DNA from 2 places in the Brucella sp. GW823-FHT04E01 genome. Region 1 is predicted to be linked to the other one. Evidence: predicted binding sites of a transcription regulator. Region 1 holds the regulator's gene; the other holds the start of a gene.

Region 1 (7,233 bases):
CGCCCTGGCGTTGCACATCACGCGCGACGGCGATCGTCAGGATTTCCGCCTCACCTGCCACCAGACGAGCCAGCACGAAACCACAGGCATCGTTCGGTTTGCCTTCCGCACGGGCAACAAAACCGAAAACCGTATCCTGTGCGATCAGCGATCTGAAATCGTCGGAACTCCAGCCGTGATGGAAAGCGACTGCATGAATACGCTGAATCGCATGACTGTCCTGTACGCCAAGCGGCTCCACCGAGATTTGTCTGCGACCGAAACGCCCAAACGGCAAGCCCATCATCGGCTATTCTCCGGTAGCCTTGCGCGGCAGCGCAAACCCGACCTGCGGCTTCGCATCAGGCCCACGCATGTAAAGCGGCTTCGGCGCATCGCCCGGCTGGCGCAAGCTTGCCAGACGCGCATAGATACCGATTTTCGCGGTTGGCTCTATCGGGCCCAACTCGAAACGGCCACCAAGCACGTCATTGATCGCAGCGGCTGCAGAACCCGCAAGAACAGTATTTTCCGCTTGAGAAACAGCAAGAGCCTCCGCTCCCTCTCGCGACAGAACCAGCGGCTTCGCGCCCGGCAACCCTTTTGCATCGAATGATTGCGCATAAATCTCGCCACGATGCGCGTCGAGGAGAACCAGAATTGGCTTTTCCGGGGACAGTATCTGTGTTTCCGCAGCCAACGCTTCGAACGCCGTTATGCCGATGGCAGGAACGTCGAGCGCCAATGCAAAGCCACGTGCTGCCGAGACACCGATACGAACGCCGGTAAACGATCCCGGTCCGATATTGACCGCTACCCGATCCATATCGCGGAGCGACAGTTTCGCCTCAGTCACAGCACGTTCGATATAGTCCATCAATACTTCCGCATGTCCCTTGCCGATGTTTTCGCTCACATCGGCAAGCACGACATCGCCGTCGGCATTGTAGACAGCAACGGAACACCACGAAGCGGCAGTATCAAGCGCAAGTATCTTCATGCGCAACCGGGTAAATCAGATTTTACCTCGCGACAAGCCAAGTCTTGTCCAAAGGCTGGATCAGTTTCGTTTTTTAGCCCTTCTCGCGGAACAAAACTTGGCGATATGCGTTTGAAAACCGGGTGCGGCAACGTTTTTGCTTTGTCCTGACGGCGACAAGGCCCATTCAGCAATCGAGCCTTACAATGATCTGGCGGGTTCATTTGCGTTTGGAACACCCACCCGTGACGATGAGCGACATCTCCCAGCCGCTCCAAGCCGGATCGAACAACAGGATATGAGGATAAAATGTCCAAGAAGTCGATGCATGCAACCCGCAACGATCTTCCTTCCAATACGAAGACGACAATGATCGCGCTGCTCAACGAAAATCTAGCCGCGACAATCGATCTTGCCCTCATCACCAAGCAGGCACACTGGAACCTCAAGGGACCGCAGTTCATCGCCGTTCATGAAATGCTCGATGGTTTCCGCGCCGATCTTGATGAACATGTCGACACGATTGCGGAGCGTGCCGTGCAGATCGGCGGAACGGCCTATGGCACTACGCAGGTCGTGGCCAAGGAAAGCAAGCTCAAGCCTTATCCGACCGACATCTATGCCGTTCACGATCATCTGCTTGCACTGATCGAGCGTTATGGCGACGTTGCCAATCTTCTGCGCAAGTCGATCAAGGATGCGGATGATGCAGGTGACGACGATACGGCGGATATTTTTACCGCCGCTTCCCGTGGTCTCGACAAGGCATTGTGGTTCCTTGAGGCCCACGTTCAGGAAAAGAACTGACCTCGCAGATGCAATGAAAAGGCCGGGAACTCCCGGCCTTTTCTATTCGCGATAATCAGTTGGCCCATTCGCCGCTGCGCATCACTGGCTCTCGGGTTCCATCCGCATTGATGCCATCAACGTCGATCTGGCCGGAACCAATCATCCAGTCGATATGGATGAGACTCGAATTGCCACCCTGCGCCTTGATCTGTTCCGGTGTCAGTTTTGCGCCGTCGATAAAGCACTTGGAATAGCACTGGCCAAGCGCGATGTGGCTTGCGGCATTTTCATCGAACAACGTGTTGTAGAACAAAAGCCCGCTCTGCGAGATCGGCGAGGAATGCGGCACCAGTGCCACCTCACCCAGATGACGGGCACCTTCATCCGTATCCAGCACCTTGTTGAGCACTTCTTCACCGCGGCTTGCCTTCGCCTCGACAATTCGTCCACCTTCAAAGCGAACCGCGATATCCTCGATCAATGTGCCCTGATGCGACAGAGGCTTGGTGCTCGTCACATAGCCCTCGACCCGTAGTGCATGAGGTGTGGTGAACACTTCTTCCGTCGGAATGTTCGGATTGCAGGTAATCCCATTCTTCGCCGTAGACGCGCCGCCGTGCCATTCATGACCGTCGGCAAGTCCGACCGTCAGATCGGTGTTCGGACCTTTGAAATGCAGGGCGCTATAAGCCTTGCCGTTCAGGAAGCGGGTGCGGGTGCGAAGCGCTGCATTGTGTGCCGCCCATGCGCCGACCGGATCATCGACATCGACGCGCGAAGCCGCGAAGATCGCATCGGCCAGCTTGCGGGTCGCGATGTCCGCCGGTTCGTTCGGAAACATAAGCTTCGCCCATGCCGGATTGGGATAGGAGACAATGTTCCAGTTGATGTCGAAACCGGCAATCTTTTCGAGAGCCGGCTGATAAGCTTTCGAGTTGGCCCGGTTGGCGCGTGAAACCTTGGCCGGGTCCTGGCTGGAGAGCAGCATCGGATTATCAGCTGCAATGGCCAAACGGGCAGCGCCATCCGAATAGGCCTTCGCCATTCCCTCATAGAGCCAGCTCGCCGCACGATCGAAACTTGCGTCGGATGCGTTCTCGTAACGCGCAAGCGCCATTTCGTCATCCGCGAAGAATGGTGTTACCAGTCCGGCTCCAGCCTTGTAAGCATGCTTGGCGATAAGGCGAACCAGCGGCAAGGCCACGACCGGCGCGGTAATGACGAGATCCTGCCCCTCGCGCAATTGCAGACCAACGCGAACGGCGACTTCCGCGAGACGTTCGAGTTTCACCGGATCGATGACTGGGTTCAGCTGTTCATGAGCCATGGGTGGAAGACCTTTTTGGATATGGAATCACCGACAGTTTATCAGACGGCATAATTTCACCACCTTTTTTCCTGCCTTTGCAGTATAGTAATTCTGCAGTCAGTTGCAGGAGAAAGCAGACAGTAATGAATAAGAAAATGCTTATTTTGCTGGGCGTTATCGGCCTTCTGGCGGGCTGCGTGACCATGACACCTGAACAACGTCGTGCGGCCGACGAACAGACCTGCCGCAGCTATGGCTTCAAGGCCAAAACTGACGCTTTCGCCAACTGTCTCATGCGACTGGACCTCGATCGCAGAGCTGACCGGCGTGCCTGGCAGGATCAGGTCGATTTCTACGACACTCCGATGGTGATCTATCGCCCGATCTATCGCTGAAACTTTCGCCGGAAAGCGACGACAATCAGCCAGAAAAATCAAAACGCCGGTCAGGTAGAACCAGACCGGCGTTGCAGATTATCTGATTGTAAAATCGCCTCTTATAGCGGTGCTTCTGGACGGTCCTGAGACAGAAGAAGCGCGCCAATGGCGTCAGCCTGCTTCTGGCTTGCCGGAGCATAGCCAAGCGATGTCGGCTGCGGGGCTGTCGTATCGAATTGCGGCTGGTAGGAGGCCACCTGCATATGCTGTTCCTGCTGAGGTGCAGCCACACCGCGATGGCGTGCCAGTCGTTCGCCACGGGCCTGCGGACCAGCGCCAGTACTCTGTTCCACACTTTGAGCCTTTGCCGCTTCCGCGAGTGCCACCTGAACGGTCGGTTCCGTTCCCGGAACTGGACCGGTCTGTGGCAAGGTCACATCATAAGACGGATCCTGTGGAACGGAAGGCGATTGTGGCGAATAGGCCATAGCCAGATTGTATGGCTCCTGCGGGACCGGATTTTGCAGCGAGCCGTCGCGATTGCGCTTCTCGTAGAAGGAATTTCCACCGGCTACGAGCACGTAATGCATATTGTTGTAAGGGAACTTCAGACCCGCCGTGTGGAAGAACATGGCATTCTTGAGCTTCGGATGACGCTCACCCTTCAGAACCGCGTCAGCAGCGGCCTGAACATCAGGCAGCGCCTTGGAATTCATCTGGCGGGTAAGCACACCGGGCGCAAACTGGTTCTTCTGACCGACGACACCGCAAATCGTATCCGGATAACGTCCCGACGCGAGACGGTTCATGACGACCGTACCAACAGCCAGAAGACCGTCGGAACTCGAACGATTGGATTCGAAGAACATCGCACGTTCAAGGCAATTCTTGTCCCGTGCGGTGTAGGTGTAGGTCTTCACGCCATTGACGGATTTGACGTGGCTTGCCGCCGTCTTTTCCGAATTGGCTTTTCCCGAGGTTCCGGTTGTCGTGCAACCGGTCACCACGAAAGGCGCAATCACCAGCCCGATAAGAGCGGGCAATTTCCACTTCGCGGCGCGCGTCAATGGCTCAGTCTCATGTTAGGACCCTTAACTGATCCAGTCATCCATTCAGGCGAACACATCTGGAACGATGCGCGCGAACGTCTGACTGCGGTGCAAGTCAAAGAGGACGAAGATCAAAATCACACGTCCTACAGTCGCTCAATCGAATTCAAGGTTTTGGAATTTTTAGGCCAAAAAAAGGCGACGGGTCAAATCCCAACAATGCTGGAGACCGCTGAAAAGTCCTAAAACAATTCCGAATCGAGATTGCGAATGTGCCTACAAGCCCTTTAAATATATTAACAATTCCTTAACAAGAATTAGCGATTCAGGTAAGATATTGATTTAACGAGATTCAAAGTCTCGCAATACACGCCATATCGCTGCCTTAATTCGCCTTTGCTTGTACATTTTTTGCATACACATTCGTGGTGTTTCAAATCTTCTGCAGAATTTCTGCTTCCAGGCCGGTTCCATTGCTCTTTGTCAACTTTGACAACAGATTTGTAACATCGCGTGAGATTATGCTTTTGAGACCCGTTTCGGGTTGTTGCAATGCGAATCGGGCGAGCACGATCCGCACCTTGCAAAGCTGGGTCTTGGACAAAAACGACCCGCCACGGATACCGTGGCGGGTCGGACAAGTTCAATTCCTGACGCCGAGATGACCGCAGCGGTCACCCGAAAGAATAACCCGCACCCCGAACGGTGCGGATCGGATCGAGCGCACGACCGACATTGATCGCCTTGCGCAGCCGTCCGACATGGACGTCCACCGTGCGGTCGTCGACATAGATATCCGGTCCCCAAACGCCATCCAGAAGCTGGCTACGCGAGAAGACACGACCGGGCGACATCATGAAATATTCGAGCAGGCGGAATTCCGTTGGTCCGAGACGAACTTCCTTTTCCTTGCGATAGACACGATGCTGTTGGCGGTCGAGAACCAGATCGCCCACTTTCAGCACGTGCGAAAGAATGCTCGGATTCGACCGGCGCAACATCGCCTTGACGCGCGCAAGCAGTTCCGGCGTCGAAAATGGCTTCACGACATAGTCGTCCGCACCGACGCTCAGGCCGCGAACACGTTCGCTTTCCTCGCCACGTGCCGTCAGCATGATGATGGGCAGGCGTTCGGTTTCCGGCCATTGGCGCAAGCGACGGCAAAGCTCGATGCCCGATACGCCCGGCAACATCCAGTCCAGAATGAGCAGATCCGGTACGTTCTCGCGCAAGGCGATCTCGGCTTCGTCGCCGCGCAGCATTGTATCGACCTGGTAGCCCTCTGCCTCAAGATTATAGCGAAGAAGAACGCTCAGCGCCTCTTCGTCTTCTACCACAGCGATTTTGGGTGCCTGTGACATCCAGTATTTCCCTATCCAAATTCGGCGGGCGGTGGATACAATCCCCCCAATCGACCGCGTGCCGCCGCGCTATTCACTCATTTTCAACCGCCGGACCGTGGTCCGGTCGGCTGTAGTTCAGGGTTTACGCGCCTCATCCACGACAATACCGTGGCTCAGGTCTTCCTTCGGTCGTTCGGCCGGCATTTGCAGGCCGGTCACGATGTAGTAGACGGTCTCCGCAATATTGGTCGCGTGATCGCCGATACGCTCGATATTCTTTGCGCAGAACAGAAGATGCGTGCAGGCGGAAATATTGCGCGGATCTTCCATCATGTAGGTCAGCAGCTCGCGGAACAGTGACGTGTACATGGCATCAATCTCGTCGTCGCGGTCGCGAACGACATTGATCTGCTGCACCGAGCGCGACGCATAGGCGTCGAGAACATCCTTGAGCTGGGTCAGCGCCAGCTCGGCGAGTGTTTCGAGCCCGCGATAAAGCTTTACCGGCTGGCGTGATTCCGAAACGGCGGCAACGCGTTTGGCGATATTCTTGCCCAGATCGCCCACGCGTTCCAGATCGGCAGAGATGCGGATCGAGCCGATGATCTCGCGCAGGTCCACAGCCATGGGCTGACGCTTGGCGATAATCATCACAGCCTTGTCGTCAATCTCGCGCTCGCTGGCATCGAGAATGAGATCGTCGGAGATGACGCGCTGTGCGAGCGCATTGTCCGCATTGACGATAGCGGCGACCGACTGCTCGACCATACGTTCCGCATGTCCGCCCATTTCGGCGATCTTATGGGAGAGAAACTTCAATTCCTCGTCGTAGGAGCGAACGGTATGCTGAGACGGCATAGTAGACCTCGTAATATAAATTGCGGGGAAGCCGCACTGTCTATCTGTTGAAGCGCAGTTCCGGATCAGCCGAAGCGTCCGGTAATGTAGTCCTGCGTGCGCTTTTCGGTCGGCGCGGTGAACATGGTTTCCGTGTCACCCACTTCGACCAGATTGCCGAGGTGGAACATGGCGGTGCGCTGCGAAACACGCGCGGCCTGCTGCATGGAGTGCGTGACGATCACAATCGTATAGTTCTGGCGCAGTTCGTCGATCAGCTCCTCCACCTTCGCGGTCGCAATCGGGTCGAGCGCCGAGCACGGTTCGTCCATGAGAATGACTTCCGGGCTCACCGCAATCGCGCGTGCGATGCAAAGACGTTGCTGCTGGCCGCCCGAAAGACCGGTGCCCGCATCGTGCAAACGATCCTTCACTTCCTCGAACAAGCTCGCCTTCTGCAAGCTCGTCACGACGATTTCTTCAAGATCGGCCTTGGTGCGGGCGAGACCGTGAATGCGTGGGCCGTAGGCGACATTTTCATAAATCGACTTCGGAAACGGATTCGGCTTCT
Region 2 (7,233 bases), on a different contig from region 1:
TGCACCAGCCAGACGTGTTGCGAAATAAGCAGCCGTTGTGGCGTAGACGATGGACTTGTTCCATTCCACGAACACGTCGAAGTTGGGATAGGACAGGAAAGCCGGTCCCTTGCGGCCCAGCGGCAGTAGAAGCGACGCGTCGCCATCATCCGGGCCGAGTGGACCGTTGAGGCCCATCACACCCTGCTCAGCCCACCAGGAATGTGGCTTGCGGTTGGTGCGGATCGCTTCTTCCCAAGGCAGATCCTTGGTCAGGCGAACTTCCTCCAGCCAAGGTTGGCCACGCTTCCAGCCGAGTTCCGAAATCATGCGGCCAGCGGTCATCATGGCATCGGGAACGCTGCTCTTCAGATCGACCTTGCCATCGCCGTCGCCATCGACGCCACGTTCAAGATAATCCTTCGGCAGAAGTTGCATCATGCCGATTTCGCCAGCCCATGCGCCGGTTGTCGCGGCATCGACGACGCCCTGATCAAATAGCTTGAGAAGGGCGATCAACTGCGGGCGGAACAGATCTGGACGGCGGCAGTCATAGGAGAGGGTGACAAGCGCATTCAGCGTGTCGAAATCACCCTGAATGGCGCCATAGTCGGTTTCAAGCCCCCAGAACGCGGCAAGGACTGGCCCCGGAACGCCATAGGTATCTTCAACCTTCTTGAAGACGTCGGCATATTTGACCAGATTTTCGCGGCCCTTCTTCAAACGAGCTTCCGAGATGAGGCGCTTGGAAAACTCGGTGAAAGTCAGGTTGAAAACAGTCTGCTTGCGGTCGCGATCAAGCACCTTTTGCTCAAGCATGGCCTTGTGCAATTCGGCGATGCCCTTTTCGCCGACACCGGCTTCCCGGGCTTCCTTGGTCAGATTGTCCATCCACTGGCCGTAATCGATCTCGCATTCCGGCTTGGGAAGATTGACGGTGTTTTCAGTTGGCGTCGCAGCAGGCGCTGGAGACGCGGCGGCCTGTGCACCCGACATGGTTGTCGATGCAAGCAAGGCGGCTGCGATAACTGAAGCAAAAAACTTCATTGGTAACTCACACTAATAGATTGGGAGCAAAAGGCTCCCTTTCGGGGATTGTTTTAGCTATTGCCCCAACAAGCCCCGGAAATGAAGCAAAACTTGGTGTGAACTGCCAAACTGCGCCGTGTTAGCGGACCTTGTTGCTTTCCAGCCACTTTTTCCACGAGTTGGCATCGCCTGCGAAGACATTGATATCGGCGTCGCCCTTAATGCCGGGAATTGAGCCGGTGCCGGTATATTGCCAGAACGTCCACGGATGCGGGCCGTACTTCTCGTCCGGATGACCGGCAACGGAGCGCAGCCAGAACGGATAGTCTGCCATCTGCCGCAAGTCGTTGTCATCGAAGAAATCGACCGTCGTGTAAACAATCGGGCGTTTGCCGTAATGCTTTTCCAGCGCCTGCAGGAAGATGCGCATTTCCTTGCGCACAACGGCTGCGTTGGGGCGCAGCTTGCAGGTCGGCGATTGCGGGTTCCACTCCATATCGAGAACGGGTGGAAGCGCGCTCGGATCACGCGGCACGTTCTGGATATACCAGCGGGCCTGTTCGATGGCCGGGCGGCAGAAATAGTAGAAGTGATAGGCGCTCCGTGCGATGCCTGCCTGATGGGCGCCGTTCCAGTGTTCCTTGAAACGGTCGTCGACGCGGTCACCGCCTTCGGTCGCCTTGATGAAGGCGAAGGAAATGCCGCTGGCGCGCACGGCGCTCCAGTCAATGTTGGTCTGATATTTGGAAACGTCTGTGCCGTGGATCGGATAGTGCCAGGGCGTTTTGCCGGTCCAGTCGTGCGGGTCGCGATCACCGAAGCGCGGTGCCTTTACCGAGCCGGACGGCGGTGCGATCCGGGCCACCGAGCCGCCTGATTTCTTTACGTCGGAAAAGTCGTAATCCACCGTCGTGCAGGCGGAGAGAAGTAAAGCGCCGAGGGCGAGAATGCTGCAGCTGGCCAGACGGTTCATATAGTGGTTCCGTGTCGCGAATCAGTCTTCTAACGGTTACGCGATCCGGAGGCGGACGTCACCAGTCTGGCGGGCAAGTTTGGTGCTAATCTGTGGCAGAGGGTGGCATTGTCGAACGAACAACCGTTATCCAGGCAAAGCCGCGATAAAGAATGCGCTTCTCAACGACAGCACTGCGTTCCTGCGCAAGCTGGTCGCAAACCGCGAACAAGTCGCTGCGCGGGGTGACATGGAACCATTCCAGCCATTGGAAGAGTGCCTTTCCGAACCAGCGCGGCAGCCGGGCCTGATCGCCAAAATCGACGATATGCAATTCTCCGCCCGCATTGAGGTGCCGGATGCTCTCACGAATGACCGACTGCCATTGCGGTATCATCGATACGGCATAGGAAATGAAAATCCGGTCGAAGCCGGCTTGCCCGAACAGTCGTTCTGGATCGAACTGGGCCGCATCCGCACGATCAAGCCGGACGCGATCTTCGATGCCAGCGCGCTCCGCCGCCCGGCGTGCCGTATCCAGCATTTCTGCTGAAATATCGATGCCGAAGAGTTTTGCATCGGGGTAGTTTTCTGCAGCTTTTATCAGATTGCGGCCGGTGCCGCAGCCGATCTCCAGAACTGTGCCGTCCTTGGGTACGGACAGTCCTGCGATCATGGGGTCGCGACCCAGAAGATAGTATTTGCGGGTCGCGTCATAGAAGTGCCGCTGACGACGGTAGACCCGATCCATGAGGTTGGCATGGTCTATACCCTGAACGCTCCATGGGCTGCGCGACATGTCAGGCATCCTTCAGCGCATAAAGATGGAACCCGCCATAGATCGACGAGCGATCGCGGTCGTGCAGGGCGCGGGATTCGTCCGCTTGATATTCCCAGCGATCCAGAATCTGCGGTGCCACCCGTCCTGGAAGCAGGCTCGGTTCGGCTGCGGTACGAAAGATGACACGGGCATTTGGTGCTGCCGTACGGGTGATTTCACTCCAGAGGGCATTGAGCTGCTCGTCATTCATCCAGTCCTGCGCATCCAACAGGATATAGCGGTCGACGGATGCCGCAGGCTTGGCAGCGAGAAAATCGGTATAGCTTGCGTTCTGTACGGTCATGCGATCAGCGCGTGCCCGTACCGTTTCGAAGTTGGTGCGCGACAGATAGGGCGGGAGAGGCCCGGTCTCCTCATTGCCGCTATAGCCGCGCCCGAACGCCTGCCAGGCGAAATAATTGTCGGTAAGGGGGAAACCGCAAGCGAGTTTCTCAAGACGGCTGCGCAGGACAAGCGCCATGTCGCCGTTTCCTGCAGTGGCAAGGGCATCATATTGCTGTGGCGGTATGCCCAGTCCGAAAAGGGATGATTTGCGGGCTGTGGCCCAGCGCACCATGCGTTTTTCAAAGAGCGGGGCAAGCGCCGTGTCGAAGAAGCTACGCTGCTCTTCCATTGTGCGCGCCTTCAAGATGTCGCGCGGATCGATCCCGTAGAGGCGCGCCACGCGATGGCCCATGCCGATGAAGACGCCAAGCAAGCCGTGGCGATAGAGGTCGCGCCAGAAAATGGAAATTCGCTGGCGACCATTCCATTTGCGTTTTTCCCAATAGGCGCGGCTTTCGCTGTCCAGATGTGGGCGGATGAAGCGCTTGTAGGCGGCAAGATTGGTCTTGTCGTCGGCTTTCCCGTAAAATCGGTAGAATGCATCGTAGTCGGGCAGGTTTTTGACAGCCGCAAGCTTCAGCCGGTTGAACGCGACGTGTGCCTGATTGAGATCGACCGCCTCCACACGTGCCGGATCGGCAGTCAGGTAGGACATGGCATTGCATCCGCCGGACGCGATGGTGACGATGCGATGGTCCGGCTCTATAGCCAGAGCCGCCATATCAACTTCCGGGTCTTCCCATATCTGCGGATAGACCAGCCCTTTGAACAGCCAGGCAAACAGCCTTTCAGAAAAGCCTGCCCGCGAGAGGGCGCTGTTCTGGGTCACGGCCTGTTTTAGAATTGTGTCGGCTGATGCTTGCTGTGTCATCAAAAATTCCCCTAATGCACGAATCCCGACTTTGATTTTGCCAAGTTAAACATCGTCCAATGACAGGGGCGTGACGAATTAATTGCGGGTTTTTAAACCAGATGAATGCGGCTATACGCCTGTAATACTGTCGCTTTATTACGGTCGGTAAGACTATTTGAGAGAACTTTTTCGCGCTGTTGCCGTTTTCTTGTGTGACGGTCCGAGTCGACGGGATTTCTGTGTCGATGAGTGACCGTAAAGGTGATTGGCCGGATCAACCGGTCACGCACGGAGAAAACAGAGAGAGGCGTTTGGCAATATTGCCATTTAATGCCTGAAACCAGGCCAACGAGCCTGATCTAGGAAGGAGAGCCAACGTGAAGAAGTTTCTGATTGCTTCTGTCGCCGCCGTATCGCTTCTCGGCCTTGCAGCGTGCAATGACAAGAAGGACGACACGAGCAACGCACCGGCACCATCCGCGCCGGCAGCGCCCTCGAACAATGACACGACGACGACGCCAGCCCCGGCAACTCCGGCACCGGCTACCCCGGCGCCAGGTACAGGGACAGCGCCTTCCAACTAAGGTTGGGAAGTCGTAATGCACTAGCATGCGGGTGGCGATCCGGTTTCCGGGTCGCCATTCGTGCCAATAGGCTTCGGTCAAAGGCTTTAGGCCAATGGCTTTAAGCCAATGGTTTTAGGATTGAGATGAACGTTAAAGCAACCATGTCGGGAAAAGACGGGCATTCTGCGTTTTCCGTGTTTCAACGCAGGCTCGGTTCGGTTATGGCTTTTGTCATGAACCGTAACTTCCTGTTTTTCATCTCTGCGATTGTTCTTGTTGTGCTTGCCGCTTGCGGCAAAGGAGACGACGAGACTGCTGCCACCACGAATGGCGGCGAGCAGGGCGCTGCTGCTGTATCGCAGCCTGCCAAACCGGCAGAAAGTGGAAGCACGGAGAAAGGCCCCGATCTGGTCAAGTCGCTCCGCGACAGTTCCGGTGTGGTGAGCCCGGAAGAGAAGGCAGCAGCCATTGAACGCGCACGGACCAATGCTGTCGCTGCGGCAAAATCTGTCGGTCAGACGGATCAGCAGGCACAGACGGCTGGACAAGCAGCAGCCACGGCCGCACAGCGTTCCTTCGACGAACGCGAACCCCAGCAATAAGCGTTCGTTGCGGAACTCGGCAACAATCTAAGCCAATGTCCTGATATTCTTTCTAAATGTTTGTTTTTTAGACTTTCGCTCGCCTGGGCGGTTTTCAGTTCATTCGGAATTCTATAGAAAAGTCCCATGTCGATTTGGGTTCGCATCGGTGAGTTTGTCACTTACGTGGCGTCGAATGCCATTACTGGCGTTATCGAAGCCGTGCGCACCGTTTTCGAAGGTGACGCCGATACACGGCGCCGGGTGGCCTTCTCCATTGCGATGATCGCGCTTTCAGCCAAGATGGCCAAGGCCGACGGGGTCGTCACACAGGACGAAATCCGCGCCTTTCAGGACATATTCGCTGTGCCGAAGGAAGAGACGGCGCATGTCGCGCGGCTCTACGATCTCGCCAAGCAGGATGTCGCTGGCTATGAATCCTATGCGCGTCAGCTCGCCGGATTGTGCAGTGAAGGGCAACCCGATTGCCATCTGCTTGAGGATATCCTCGACGGTCTTTTTCATATAGCCACCGCTGACGGCTATGTGCATGAAAAAGAGATGGCCTTCCTTGCAGGCGTTGCGGATATTTTCGGCTATGATGAAGTCGCTTTCGATCGTATCGCGATCCGGCATGTCCAGCGCGGTGCTGATGATCCTTATGCCATTCTGGGGCTGGAGCGCGGCGTTTCCTTCGAGATGGCCCGCAAGCGCTATCGCTCTCTGGTCAAGGAACATCATCCGGACCGGCTGGTGGCAGAGGGCTTGCCGCTTGAATTCATAACCATTGCCAACAGGCGTCTGGCAGCGATAAACGCTGCCTGGGCAAGCATTGAGAAGAATCTGGAGGCTGCATGAGCAGCGTGCGCGAAATCGAGAGCGAGTTGTTGCGGGAGCTGGCGCTTGACCGGCCCGATTTTGCCGGTGCAACGCTTGATCCGTCACCCAATTTCGGTCCGCGTCGCGACGGCAAGGTGCCTGCCTTTCTCATTCTCCATTATACCGGTCTGGCGACTGCCGAAGAGGCCGTGCAGGTTCTTAAATCGCCAGATATGGAAGTTTCCGCGCATTACCTTGTCCATGAAGACGGGCGGATCGTGCAGATGGTTTCGGAAAAGGCCCGTGCCTGGCATGCGGGCAAGAGCTTCTGGAAGGGCGAAACGGACATCAATTCCGCTTCCATCGGCATCGAGATCGTCAATCCGGGTAATCTCGAAGGCTATCCGCCGTTCAAGGATGCGCAGATCGATGCGGTCATCCGCCTCTGCCGCGATATATGCGAGCGTCATGCCATCAAGCCGGAAAATGTTCTGGCCCACTCGGATATTGCACCTTCGCGCAAGACAGACCCGGGCCATAACTTTCCCTGGAAGCGGCTCCACGAGGCGGGTATCGGCCACTACATCGAGCCGACGTCGATCCGCGGCGGGCGGTTTCTGGCACGTGGCGAAAACGGCCAGCCGGTTGAGGCGTTGCAATCCATGCTGGCACTTTATGGCTACGAAATCGCCATCACTGGTGTCTTCGATGAAGGCACCGAGACTGTGATTAAGGCCTTTCAGCGACATTTTCGGACACAAAATGTGGACGGGGTGGCCGATGTATCTACTATAGATACCCTCTACAGGCTAATTTTTTCTCTGCAGAATGTTACCGCCTGACGAGATGCGGGCGGTTAATCTCTCTATCCAGCGTTGATTCGTATTTCTGTAATGATTTCATAAAAATAGATCGATCCAGCCCGGTTGCAGAAGGGTTGTGGCGAAGGTTTACGCCGCGTTTGCGTGAATCGCGAATGTTACAACCTGTAAGACTATTTTACTTTTACAACCAATCTTCGGCTGCATTTGCCCGGCACTTCATCGCTCAATCCCAGCGGACAAGGGCCTGACAACCCATATCGGGCGGGATCAAAAAACAGGACTGTTTTTACCCAAGACAGACAGTCTGAGAAAAGAAACGTTCCAAGACGGTAGGTTATGAAAATTAAATTTGTTGTTGTTTGCGCCCTTGTTGGCGCGATGAGTTCGTTTGGCCTGAATCCAGCACTGAGTGCCCCTTCAACTGAACCGACCAACCTCGCAGCTCTCCTCAAGGCACGCCAGCAG

The links. The regulator PhoB, encoded in region 1, activates phosphate uptake and scavenging genes when phosphate is short. The targets are predictions, from matches to a motif close to TGTCATNNANCTGTCAT.
Region 2: the regulator PhoB is predicted to act here: its motif matches at 4,056-4,072, upstream of AC1RHM_RS03590 (BtaA family protein).

Annotation. Positions count from the first base shown of each region.
Region 1 covers NZ_JBXAIK010000004.1:679,077-686,309, forward strand. The annotation lists gene rimI (ribosomal protein S18-alanine N-acetyltransferase) at 1-286, opposite strand, end outside; gene tsaB (tRNA (adenosine(37)-N6)-threonylcarbamoyltransferase complex dimerization subunit type 1 TsaB) at 290-979, opposite strand; gene dps (DNA starvation/stationary phase protection protein Dps) at 1,268-1,765, shown strand; gene AC1RHM_RS18330 (aminopeptidase) at 1,821-3,074, opposite strand; gene AC1RHM_RS18335 (hypothetical protein) at 3,200-3,451, shown strand; gene AC1RHM_RS18340 (cell wall hydrolase) at 3,553-4,500, opposite strand; gene phoB (phosphate regulon transcriptional regulator PhoB) at 5,157-5,843, opposite strand; gene phoU (phosphate signaling complex protein PhoU) at 5,961-6,683, opposite strand; gene pstB (phosphate ABC transporter ATP-binding protein PstB) at 6,749-7,233, opposite strand, start outside.
Region 2 covers NZ_JBXAIK010000001.1:710,094-717,326, reverse strand. The annotation lists gene AC1RHM_RS03605 (lytic murein transglycosylase) at 1-1,026, opposite strand, end outside; gene AC1RHM_RS03600 (glycoside hydrolase family 25 protein) at 1,148-1,981, opposite strand; gene AC1RHM_RS03595 (class I SAM-dependent methyltransferase) at 2,067-2,759, opposite strand; gene AC1RHM_RS03590 (BtaA family protein) at 2,761-3,996, opposite strand; gene AC1RHM_RS03585 (hypothetical protein) at 4,356-4,562, shown strand; gene AC1RHM_RS03580 (hypothetical protein) at 4,688-5,146, shown strand; gene AC1RHM_RS03575 (J domain-containing protein) at 5,273-5,983, shown strand; gene AC1RHM_RS03570 (N-acetylmuramoyl-L-alanine amidase) at 5,980-6,786, shown strand; gene AC1RHM_RS03565 (lytic transglycosylase domain-containing protein) at 7,105-7,233, shown strand, end outside.